Regions from separate parts of the Pseudomonas stagnisoli genome, predicted to be linked through region 1. Evidence: riboswitches for the same ligand, from Rfam matches in the RefSeq annotation. Region 1 holds a riboswitch; the other holds the start of a gene.
The links. Region 1 has a riboswitch for cobalamin ahead of cobO (cob(I)yrinic acid a,c-diamide adenosyltransferase). Riboswitches for the same ligand answer to the same signal wherever they lie in the genome.

Region 2: linked by a shared signal. The riboswitch ahead of ACOAPY_RS18200 (energy-coupling factor ABC transporter permease) and the one ahead of cobO (cob(I)yrinic acid a,c-diamide adenosyltransferase) in region 1 are both predicted to bind cobalamin.

Annotation. Positions count from the first base shown of each region.
Region 1 is NZ_CP184361.1:1,672,172-1,676,397, reverse strand. Features, by position in the region: gene bluB (5,6-dimethylbenzimidazole synthase) at 1-531, opposite strand, end outside; gene ACOAPY_RS08120 (cobyrinate a,c-diamide synthase) at 528-1,820, opposite strand; gene cobO (cob(I)yrinic acid a,c-diamide adenosyltransferase) at 1,936-2,547, opposite strand; cobalamin riboswitch at 2,657-2,862, opposite strand; gene ACOAPY_RS08110 (hypothetical protein) at 2,895-3,215, opposite strand; gene ACOAPY_RS08105 (class I SAM-dependent methyltransferase) at 3,220-3,882, opposite strand; gene ACOAPY_RS08100 (C40 family peptidase) at 3,879-4,226, opposite strand, start outside.
Region 2 is NZ_CP184361.1:3,767,189-3,771,414, reverse strand. Features, by position in the region: gene ACOAPY_RS18220 (acyl-CoA dehydrogenase family protein) at 1-391, shown strand, start outside; gene ACOAPY_RS18215 (YoaK family protein) at 393-1,058, opposite strand; gene ACOAPY_RS18210 (MFS transporter) at 1,128-2,282, opposite strand; gene ACOAPY_RS18205 (hypothetical protein) at 2,400-2,543, opposite strand; cobalamin riboswitch at 2,644-2,842, shown strand; gene ACOAPY_RS18200 (energy-coupling factor ABC transporter permease) at 2,883-3,563, shown strand; gene ACOAPY_RS18195 (hypothetical protein) at 3,625-4,226, opposite strand, start outside.

The DNA.
Region 1 (4,226 bases):
CACCGCCACCGGCTGGCTACCTGCAGGCATGCCCAGCAACTGCGCCAGTTCGAGTGGATCGAACAGCGACACCCAGCCCATCCCCAGGCCCTCGGCACGCGCCGCCAGCCAGAGGTTCTGCAGGGCACAGGCAAGCGAAGCCAGGTCCATCTGCGGCAAGGTACGGCGGCCGAACACATGAGCCTCGCGCCCGTCCATCAGGGCCGCCACCAGCAGCTCGGCGCAGTCGCGGATGCCCTCGACCTTGAGCCGCATGAACTCGTCGCTGCGCTCGCCCAGGGCCTCGGCGGTACGCACCCGTTCGGCTTCGACTAGGCCATGAATACTCTCGCGCAGCTCCGGCCGGGTGATGCGGATAAAGCGCCAGGGCTGCATCAGGCCGACGCTCGGTGCCTGGTGCGCCGCCTGCAGCAGCCGGGTCAGCAGCTCCGGGGCCACCTCGCCACCGGCGAAATGACGCATGTCACGGCGCTCGGCAATGGCGCGGTACACCGCGGCGCGTTCCTCGGGGCTGAAGGCGTGGTCGGTCATGGCAGCAACAGCTCGGCCGCCGCCCGGGGGTTGGACGGCAGGTAGAAGTGGATGTAGGAGGCGGTCAGGCGCCCCAGACGATATACCGCCTCGGCCACCGGCTTGCCATTCGGGCAAACGCCCCGGGCCAGCGGCGCCAGGGCACAGTCCAGCACGGAATGGTGGTAAGTATGCCCGCGCAAGGTCCCTTCCGGCAGCTCCACCTGCTGCAGAGCCAGCGCAGCCAGGCGTGGCTGCAGGCGCGCGCTGCCCGGCAGCAGGCCGAGCAGCTCGGCGCTGGCGTCCTGTTTGTCGGTCAAGGCCTCGAGCAGGTAAAGCATGCCGCCGCACTCGGCGAGGATCGGCTTGCCGGCGTCATGGTGAGCACGAATGGCCCGCAGCATCGGTCGGTTGTCGGCCAGCGCCTGCAGGTGCAGCTCGGGATAGCCGCCGGGCAGGTAGAGGCTGTCGACGGCCGGCAGGGCCGCGTCGGCCAGCGGGGAGAAGAAGCGCAGCTCGGCGCCCAGCGCGCGCAACAAATCGAGGTTGGCCTGATAGAGAAAGGCGAAACTGGTGTCGCGCGCCACGCCGATGCGCACGCCGGCCAGCAGCGGCTCGATACACGGGTCGTCCGGGGCGGCGAAGCTCACCGGCTCGGGCAGTACCTCGCCGGCACTGGCCAGCAGGGCATCGGCGGCGGCGTCCAGACGCGCATCGAGGTCGGCCAGTTCCTCGGCCTGGATCAGCCCCAGGTGGCGGCGTGGCAGCTCCAGCGCCGCCGAGCGCGGCAGGCCGCCGAACCAACGGATCGAGGGCGGCAGGCTGGTCTGCAGGATGCCGTTGTGGCGCTCGCTGCCGGTGCGGTTGGCCAGCACCCCGGCGAACGGCAGATCGGCCTGGAAATGCGCCAGGCCGTAGGCCAGGGCGGCAAAGGTCTGGGCCATGGCGCCGGCATCGATCACGCCGAGCACCGGCACGCCGAAGCGGCGCGCCAGGTCGGCGGCCGAAGGCTGGCCATCGAACAGGCCCATGACGCCTTCGATGAGGATCAGGTCAGCCTCCTGCGCCGCCTGCCCGAGCAGGCGCCGGCACTCGTCCTCGCCGACCATCCACAGGTCCAGCTGGTACACCGGCGCGCCGCTGGCGCGGGCGAGGATCATCGGATCGAGGAAGTCCGGGCCGCACTTGAACACCCGCACGCGGCGCCCGGCCCGACGGTGCAGGCGCGCCAGGGCGGCGGTGACGGTGGTCTTGCCCTGGCCGGAGGCAGGCGCGGCGATCAGCAGCGCCGGGCAACTGCGCGTGGTCATTGCCCTCTCCTCCGGCCCCTCTCCCATAAATGGGAGAGGGGAGTGGTACGCGAGAGCTTGAGGCTCGTATCGCCCTCTCCCGCGTGCGGGAGAGGGCTGGGGAGAGGGTAGCGGTTCAAAACTCGACCCCCTTCTGCGCCTTCACCCCGGCCTTGAAGGCATGCTTGACCAGCGTCATCTCGGTCACCGTGTCCGCCGCCTCGACCAGCTCAGGCAGGGCGCCGCGCCCGGTCACCACCACGTGCTGCAGCAGCGGCCGCGCCTCGATGTCGGCGAGCACCTGATCGAGCTGCAGGTAGCCATACTTGAGGGCGATGTTCAGCTCGTCCAGCACCACCAGGCCGATACTGTCATCGGCCAGCAGACGTTGCGCCACCTGCCAGGCCTCGCCGGCCATGGCGATGTCGCGCTGGCGGTCCTGGGTCTCCCAGGTGAAGCCCTCGCCCATCACGAACCACTGCACCTCATCGGGAAAGCGGCGGAAGAAGGCCTCCTCGCCGGTGCTGGCGGCGCCCTTGATGAACTGCACCACGCCGACCTTCATACCGTGGCCGAGGGCGCGGGCGACCATGCCGAACGCCGAGCTGCTCTTGCCCTTGCCGTTGCCGGCGTGCACCAGCAGCAGGCCGTATTCGTCCTGGGCCTGGGCGATCTTCGCGTCGATCAGGGCTTTCTTGCGCTGCATGCGCGCCTGGTGGCGGGCGTCGCGTTCTGCCGATTCGGCCATGCCGCTCTCCTGTCCGGCCCCGGGGCCAGACATTGGGTGTCGAAAGGCAAAACACGGACGCACGCAGGAAGGGCCACAGGCCCTGCCCACCCGCAAAGCCCGCCGCAATGCCGTGGAAGCGCGACAGGCCGGTCTCCGGGCTCGTGAGCCAGGCCATTGGCCTGCGGGTCGCGCCTTCCCGTGCCGCAGCACAGTGGCGTAGGCGACCCTTGTCTCACCTACCGTTGCGGGGGCAGCGCCGGCTTGAATGGACCGGCTTCCCTGTTTCACCCCTCGGCCACGCATGGCGGGGGCACCTGTTGCAGGCGCGCAGGGTAGAGGCTGGGGGCGGGAGCGTCAACGCGCGCTCAGAAGCGCGGGGTAAAACCGGCCGGCTTGCTCGCCAGCCAGGCGACGAAGGTGCGCAGGCGCTCGTCGGCCAGCAGGGCCTCGCGACTGTTGTAGGTCAGCGCCAGCTCCTTCTCGTCGAACAGCCGGTGGATCTGGTTGTGGCAGGCGCGGCAGACCCACAGAGTGGCGGTGATGCGCTCAGCCCTGGCGAAGCGCTTCTGCACATAGGGTTTGTCGTGCAGGGCCTTGGGGATCAGGTGATGACGGGTCAGCGGTAGCTGGCGGGCACACAGCTCACAGGCTGCCGGCTGCGGGGGCAGGCGGATCGTCTCGGCCATGGTCTCAGCGTTTGCGACAGAGGGTCAGGCCGTCGCCCAGCGGCAGCAGGCTGAGGTCGATGCGACTGTCCCGCAGCAGGCCACGGTTGAGCGCCTGGATGGCGCGGGTATCGGCGCTTTCCGGGCTCTGTTCCAGCACCCTGCCGCTCCATAGCACGTTGTCGAACAGGATCAGCCCGCCCTGACGCACCAGTACCAGGGCATGCTCCAGGTACACCCGGTAATTGGCCTTGTCAGCGTCGATGAAGATCAGGTCGAAGCTTTCGCTCTGCCCGCCGCGCTCCAGCGCACTGAGGGTCTCCAGCGCCGGCGCCAGGCGCAGGTCGATGCGCTCGGCCACTCCCGCCTCGTGCCAGTAGCGCTCCGCGATGGCGTTGTACTCGCCGGGCAGGTCGCAGCAGATCAGCCGGCCGTCCGCCGGCATGGCCTGGGCCATGCACAGCGCGCTGTAGCCGGTGAAGGTGCCGATTTCGAGAATCTTGCGCGCGCCGCTGATCTGCACCAGCAGAGCCATGAACTGGCCCTGCTCGGGCGCAATCTGCCAGCGCGCAGTGGGCAGCTGCGCGGTCTCCTCGCGCAGGCGCTTTAGCAGCGGTGACTCGCGCAGGGAAACGTCCAGCAGGTACTGGTACAGCGCGTCATCGAGATTCAGCGTGCGGTTGGTCATGGCTGGCGTGCCAGCTGACGTGCCGCCAGCACCCGCTTGGCGCCCAGGTAACTCTTCTGCCAGTAGGCCTGGCTGAGGTAATCCAGGCGCACGGTACCGCCGCTGGACGGCGCGTGCACGAAGCGACCCTCGCCGACATAGATGCCCGCATGGCTGACCTGGCCCCCGCCGTTGGTGGCGAAGAACACCAGGTCGCCGCTCTGCAGCTCGTTACGGCCCACGCTGGGTGCGCGCACGCCGATCATCTCGCGGGTCGAGCGCGGCAGGCTGATGCCGGCGGAATTGCGGTAGACGTAGCCGATCAGGCCGCTGCAGTCGAAACCGCTCTCCGGGGTGTTGCCGCC
Region 2 (4,226 bases), 2.1 Mb from region 1:
CCGCGAGGCGCCGGTCAACTCGATCTGGGAAGGCTCGGGCAACGTGCAGTGCCTGGACGTGCTGCGCGCCCTGTCGAAGGAGGCCGGCGTGCTCGACGCGCTGTTCGCCGAGCTCGGCGACGGCCATGGCGATGCGCGCCTGAAGGCGCATATCCAGCGGCTCAAGGCGGATTTCGCCGATACCGCCGACATCCAGTACCGCGCCCGCCAGCTGACCGAGGACGTGGCCGTCGGCCTGCAGGCCAAGCTGCTGCTGGAAGCCGGCAACAGCACGGTGAGCGATGCCTTTATCGCCAGCCGCCTGGAGGGCCGTGGCCGGGTTTACGGCACCCTGCCGCGCGGCGTCGATGTCGAGGCGCTGCTGGCGCGCAGCACGCCGCACCTGGCCTGAGTCAGGTGCGCTGCTGGCGCCGCCAGTAGGCCAGGTAGATCAGCGCCAGGCTGGCAGCCAGGGCGCTGGCGCCGAGCAGCGCACGGTAGTGCCAGTGGGCATAGCCGAACGCTCCGAGCACGCCGCCGCCGATGAAGCCGGCGATCAGGATCAGGTACAGCAGGATGCGCCGACGGTCCGCCGGCTGCCCGCGCAGCTTGAGGCCGAGCATGATGCCGAGGTCGGTGAACAGCCCGGTGACATGGGTGGTGCGCACCACGGCGCCGCTGTAGGTGCTGGTCATCGCGTTCTGCAGGCCGCAGGCGGCCGAGGCCAGGTAATGGCCGAAGTCGCTGCCGCGCTCCAGCATCAGCATCGCCAGCAGCAGGGCCAGGCTTTCCGCCAGCAGCGCCACGCCGTAGCGCCGGCCGAGCTTGAGCGACTGGTGGCCGATCACACAGCCGCTGATGGCGGCGCCGAGCACGAAGCTGAGCAGGATCAGCAGCAGGTGCAGGGCTGCGCCGGTGTCACCCTGGGCCAGCTCCACGCCGAGCAGACTGGAGCTGCCGGACAGATGCGAGACACCCTGGTGGTTGAACCCGAGCAGCGCGATGGCATTCACGCTGCCGGCGATCAGCGCCAGGCAGAAGCCGCCGATCTCCACCCAGCGTGGTAGTTGATTGATCATGGCGAGACGTCCCCCGGCGTGTCGTTGCCTGCTGTTATGCCGCAATCGCTGCCGGCGCGCCATTCATCCTTAGGAGAACACCCGCCGCGTCAGCGGCAGGGCGCCGAGGGCCGCCACCACGAACAGACTGGCCGCCAGGCACAGGGCCAGGGGCAGGCCTTGTGGACCGATACCCATCAGCGCGCCGCTGAGCAGCGGGCCGAGCAGGCTGCCGACGCCCCACAGCATGCCGACGCAGGCGTTGGCGGTGACCAGGTCGGGGCCGCGGAAATGCTGGCCGATCAGCACCAGGGCCAGGGTGTAGATGCCGCCGGCGGCGGCGCCGAGGACTGTCAGGGCCGGCCACAGCAGTTCGCGCTGCTCGATCAGCCAGGGCAGCGCCAGACCGATGCCCAGGGTCACCAGGCCGCAGGCCAGGTGCAGGGCGCGTCGCTCGACGCGGTCGGAGAGACAGCCCAATGGCACTTGGCAAAGCATGTCGCCGCCGAGGATTACGCTGGCCATCAGCGCCGCCACACCGACCGCCCAGCCGTGCCCGCTGGCATACACGGGGAATAGCGACAACACCACCGCATCGAAGAAGGCGAAGAACAGTACGCCCAGGCACAGCGCCGGGGCGACGCGGACGAAGCCGACCAGGGAGAAGCGCCGCGGCGCCTCTTCGGCAGTTTCCGACCAGCCCGCCGGCAGGCTGTGCCAGACCAGTGCCAAGGCCACCAGATTGGCCGCCACCACCAGCAGCACCGGCCAGGCACTGGCGGTACCGAACAGGCTGATCATCGCCGGTCCGCCCAGCTGGCAGCCGGTGAAGCAGGCGGCGTAAAGCGCGACGGTCTGGCCGCGCTTGCGCTCGTCGCACAGCTCGTTGACCCAGGATTCGCCGAGGATCACCAGCACGCCCATGCCGACGCCGAGCAGCAGGCGCGCGCTGGCCAGCAGCGGCAGGCTCGGCTCGGGCAGTAGCAGGGCGGCGCTGGCCAGCAGGCACAGCGCGAAGCAGGCGAGGTACAGCTGGCGGCCGCTGAAATGGCGGCACAGGCGGCCGACCAGCAGGGCGCCGAGGATCATCCCGGCCGCCGGCATGGCCGACAGCGCGCCGATGGCCAGGCTGCCGGCGCCGGCCTCATGCAGGCGCAGGGCCACCAGCGGCAGGGTGGCGCCCATGCTCAGGCCGACCACGGACACGGCGAAGATCAGCACGCCGAGCAGATAGCGAGGGTTCATGTTGCTCTCCAGCCCGTTTGTGGCCCGGGCGCGGCCAATAAAGCGAAGGTTGTCCACGCCGGGAGGCGGGACAGCTGACAAGGGCGCGGGGGAGTCGCGGCGCGGGGCCTGCGTGACTCAGCGGTGGGCGGCGGGAGGCGAGAAGGTGAAGGCGAACAGCACGCTGCGGCGACGACGTTGCAGCGCATCACGCGGCCAGATGCGCGCCAGCAGCCGTGGGTCGGGCTGGGCGGAACAGGGCAGGTGGGCAGACGACGACATTGCAGGCGTTTTCGCTGGAATCGGCGGGGCGCGAAGTCTAGGGCGCGGCCTGGCCGGGGTCAATGCGTGGCGGACGGGCTGTCTTTTGCCGGCGCATGACGTTAAGGTGGCCGCCGATGGTTCCGCCCCTCATGGGCGGATGAAAAGGGAACAGGGTGCGGCGCATGTCGCCAATGCCCTGGCTGCCCCCGCAACTGTAAGCGGCGAGCGAAGCCCACATGCCACTGACCCTCGGGTCGGGAAGGCGGGCGGAGCGCCGAGCCGCGAGCCAGGAGACCTGCCATCGCACCTCCAACCACCTCCAGATCACCGCGCGGTGGGCGCGGGAAAGGAATTCATATGCATATCGAACCGGGTGTCGTCGAAGGCGCCAAGATCTTCCTCAGCTATGCCACGGCCGTTGCCGGCCTGGGCCTGACCGTCAAGCTGGCCCGTGACAGTATTCGCGACAACGGCGGGGCCCTGGCCCTGGCGCTGCGCAGCCTGATCACCACCGTTCTGGTGTTCGGCTTCTTCGAGGTACTGCCGCATCACCCGGTGGGTGTCTCGGAAGTCCACCTGATCCTCGGCTCGACCCTGCTGCTGCTGTTCGGCGCGGGGGCGGCGGCCATCGGCCTGGCCGCCGGGTTGCTGATCCAGGGCCTGTTCTTCGCTCAGTTCGACCTGCCGCAGTACGGTATGAACGTCACCACCCTGCTGCTGCCGCTGTGGGGCATCCACCTGCTGGCCAAGCGCATCATCCCGGCGCGTACCGCTTATGTGGACACTCGCTACACGCAGGCGCTGGCGCTGTCCACCGCCTACCAGGGTGGCATCGTCGCCTGGGTGGCCTTCTGGGCGTTCTACGGCCACGGCTTCTCCAGCGAGAACCTGGCTTCGGTCGGCAGCTTCGGCCTGGCCTACATGAGCGTGGTGCTGCTCGAGCCGCTGATCGACCTGGGTGTGCTGGCCGCCGCCAAGGCCCTGTCGCGCTACAGCCAGGGTCCGCTGTTCAACGTGCGCCTGCACCAGCCAGCCTGACCCTGCCGCGCCGGACCGCCTGGCGGTCTGGCGTCTCCCTCGCCGGCGCTGGGTGCGTGACTCAGCGCCGCTGCCAGACCATCCTGCCGGTGTTGCTCTCGGTGACCAGGTAGGGCGTGTCGAAGCGATAGCGCGCCGCTGGCTGGAAATCCTTCGTCCCTTTCAATTGCACCAGGAGCAGGCCCTGCTCACTGCGCCAGCGTCCGCTGTACTGCAGCTCGCCCGGACGGTCGTAGCTCCATTCGCTGCCGCCGGCCACGCTGCGGCGCCATTGCTCGATGCTGCCGTCAGCGCGAATGCGCAGGGTGGTGACCGTGGTCAGCGAGGCATACTCCAGGCCCTCACTGTTGCTCATCTGCTCGAACACCCAGGTGCCGACCAGCGCCGGGTCCTGCCGCGGATTTGCTTGCGGCGGGACCGTGGCGACCCGCTGGAAAAGCGTCTCGCGCAGCAGTGTCTGGCCGCTCTGTGGGTCGCGCGCGGCCAGGCTGGCGGCGAGCATGTCGTTGGCGTAGTTAGCATTCATGTTGGCCAGCACCTGGCCGGAATCCGCGGCGCTGATCTGCGCCTGCAGGGCCTGGCCATCAAAGTGGCCGCTGAGGCGAAAGCGCTGCTGGTCCTCGATGTACTCGCCTTCCACCTGCTGTCCCTGGCTGCGCAGCA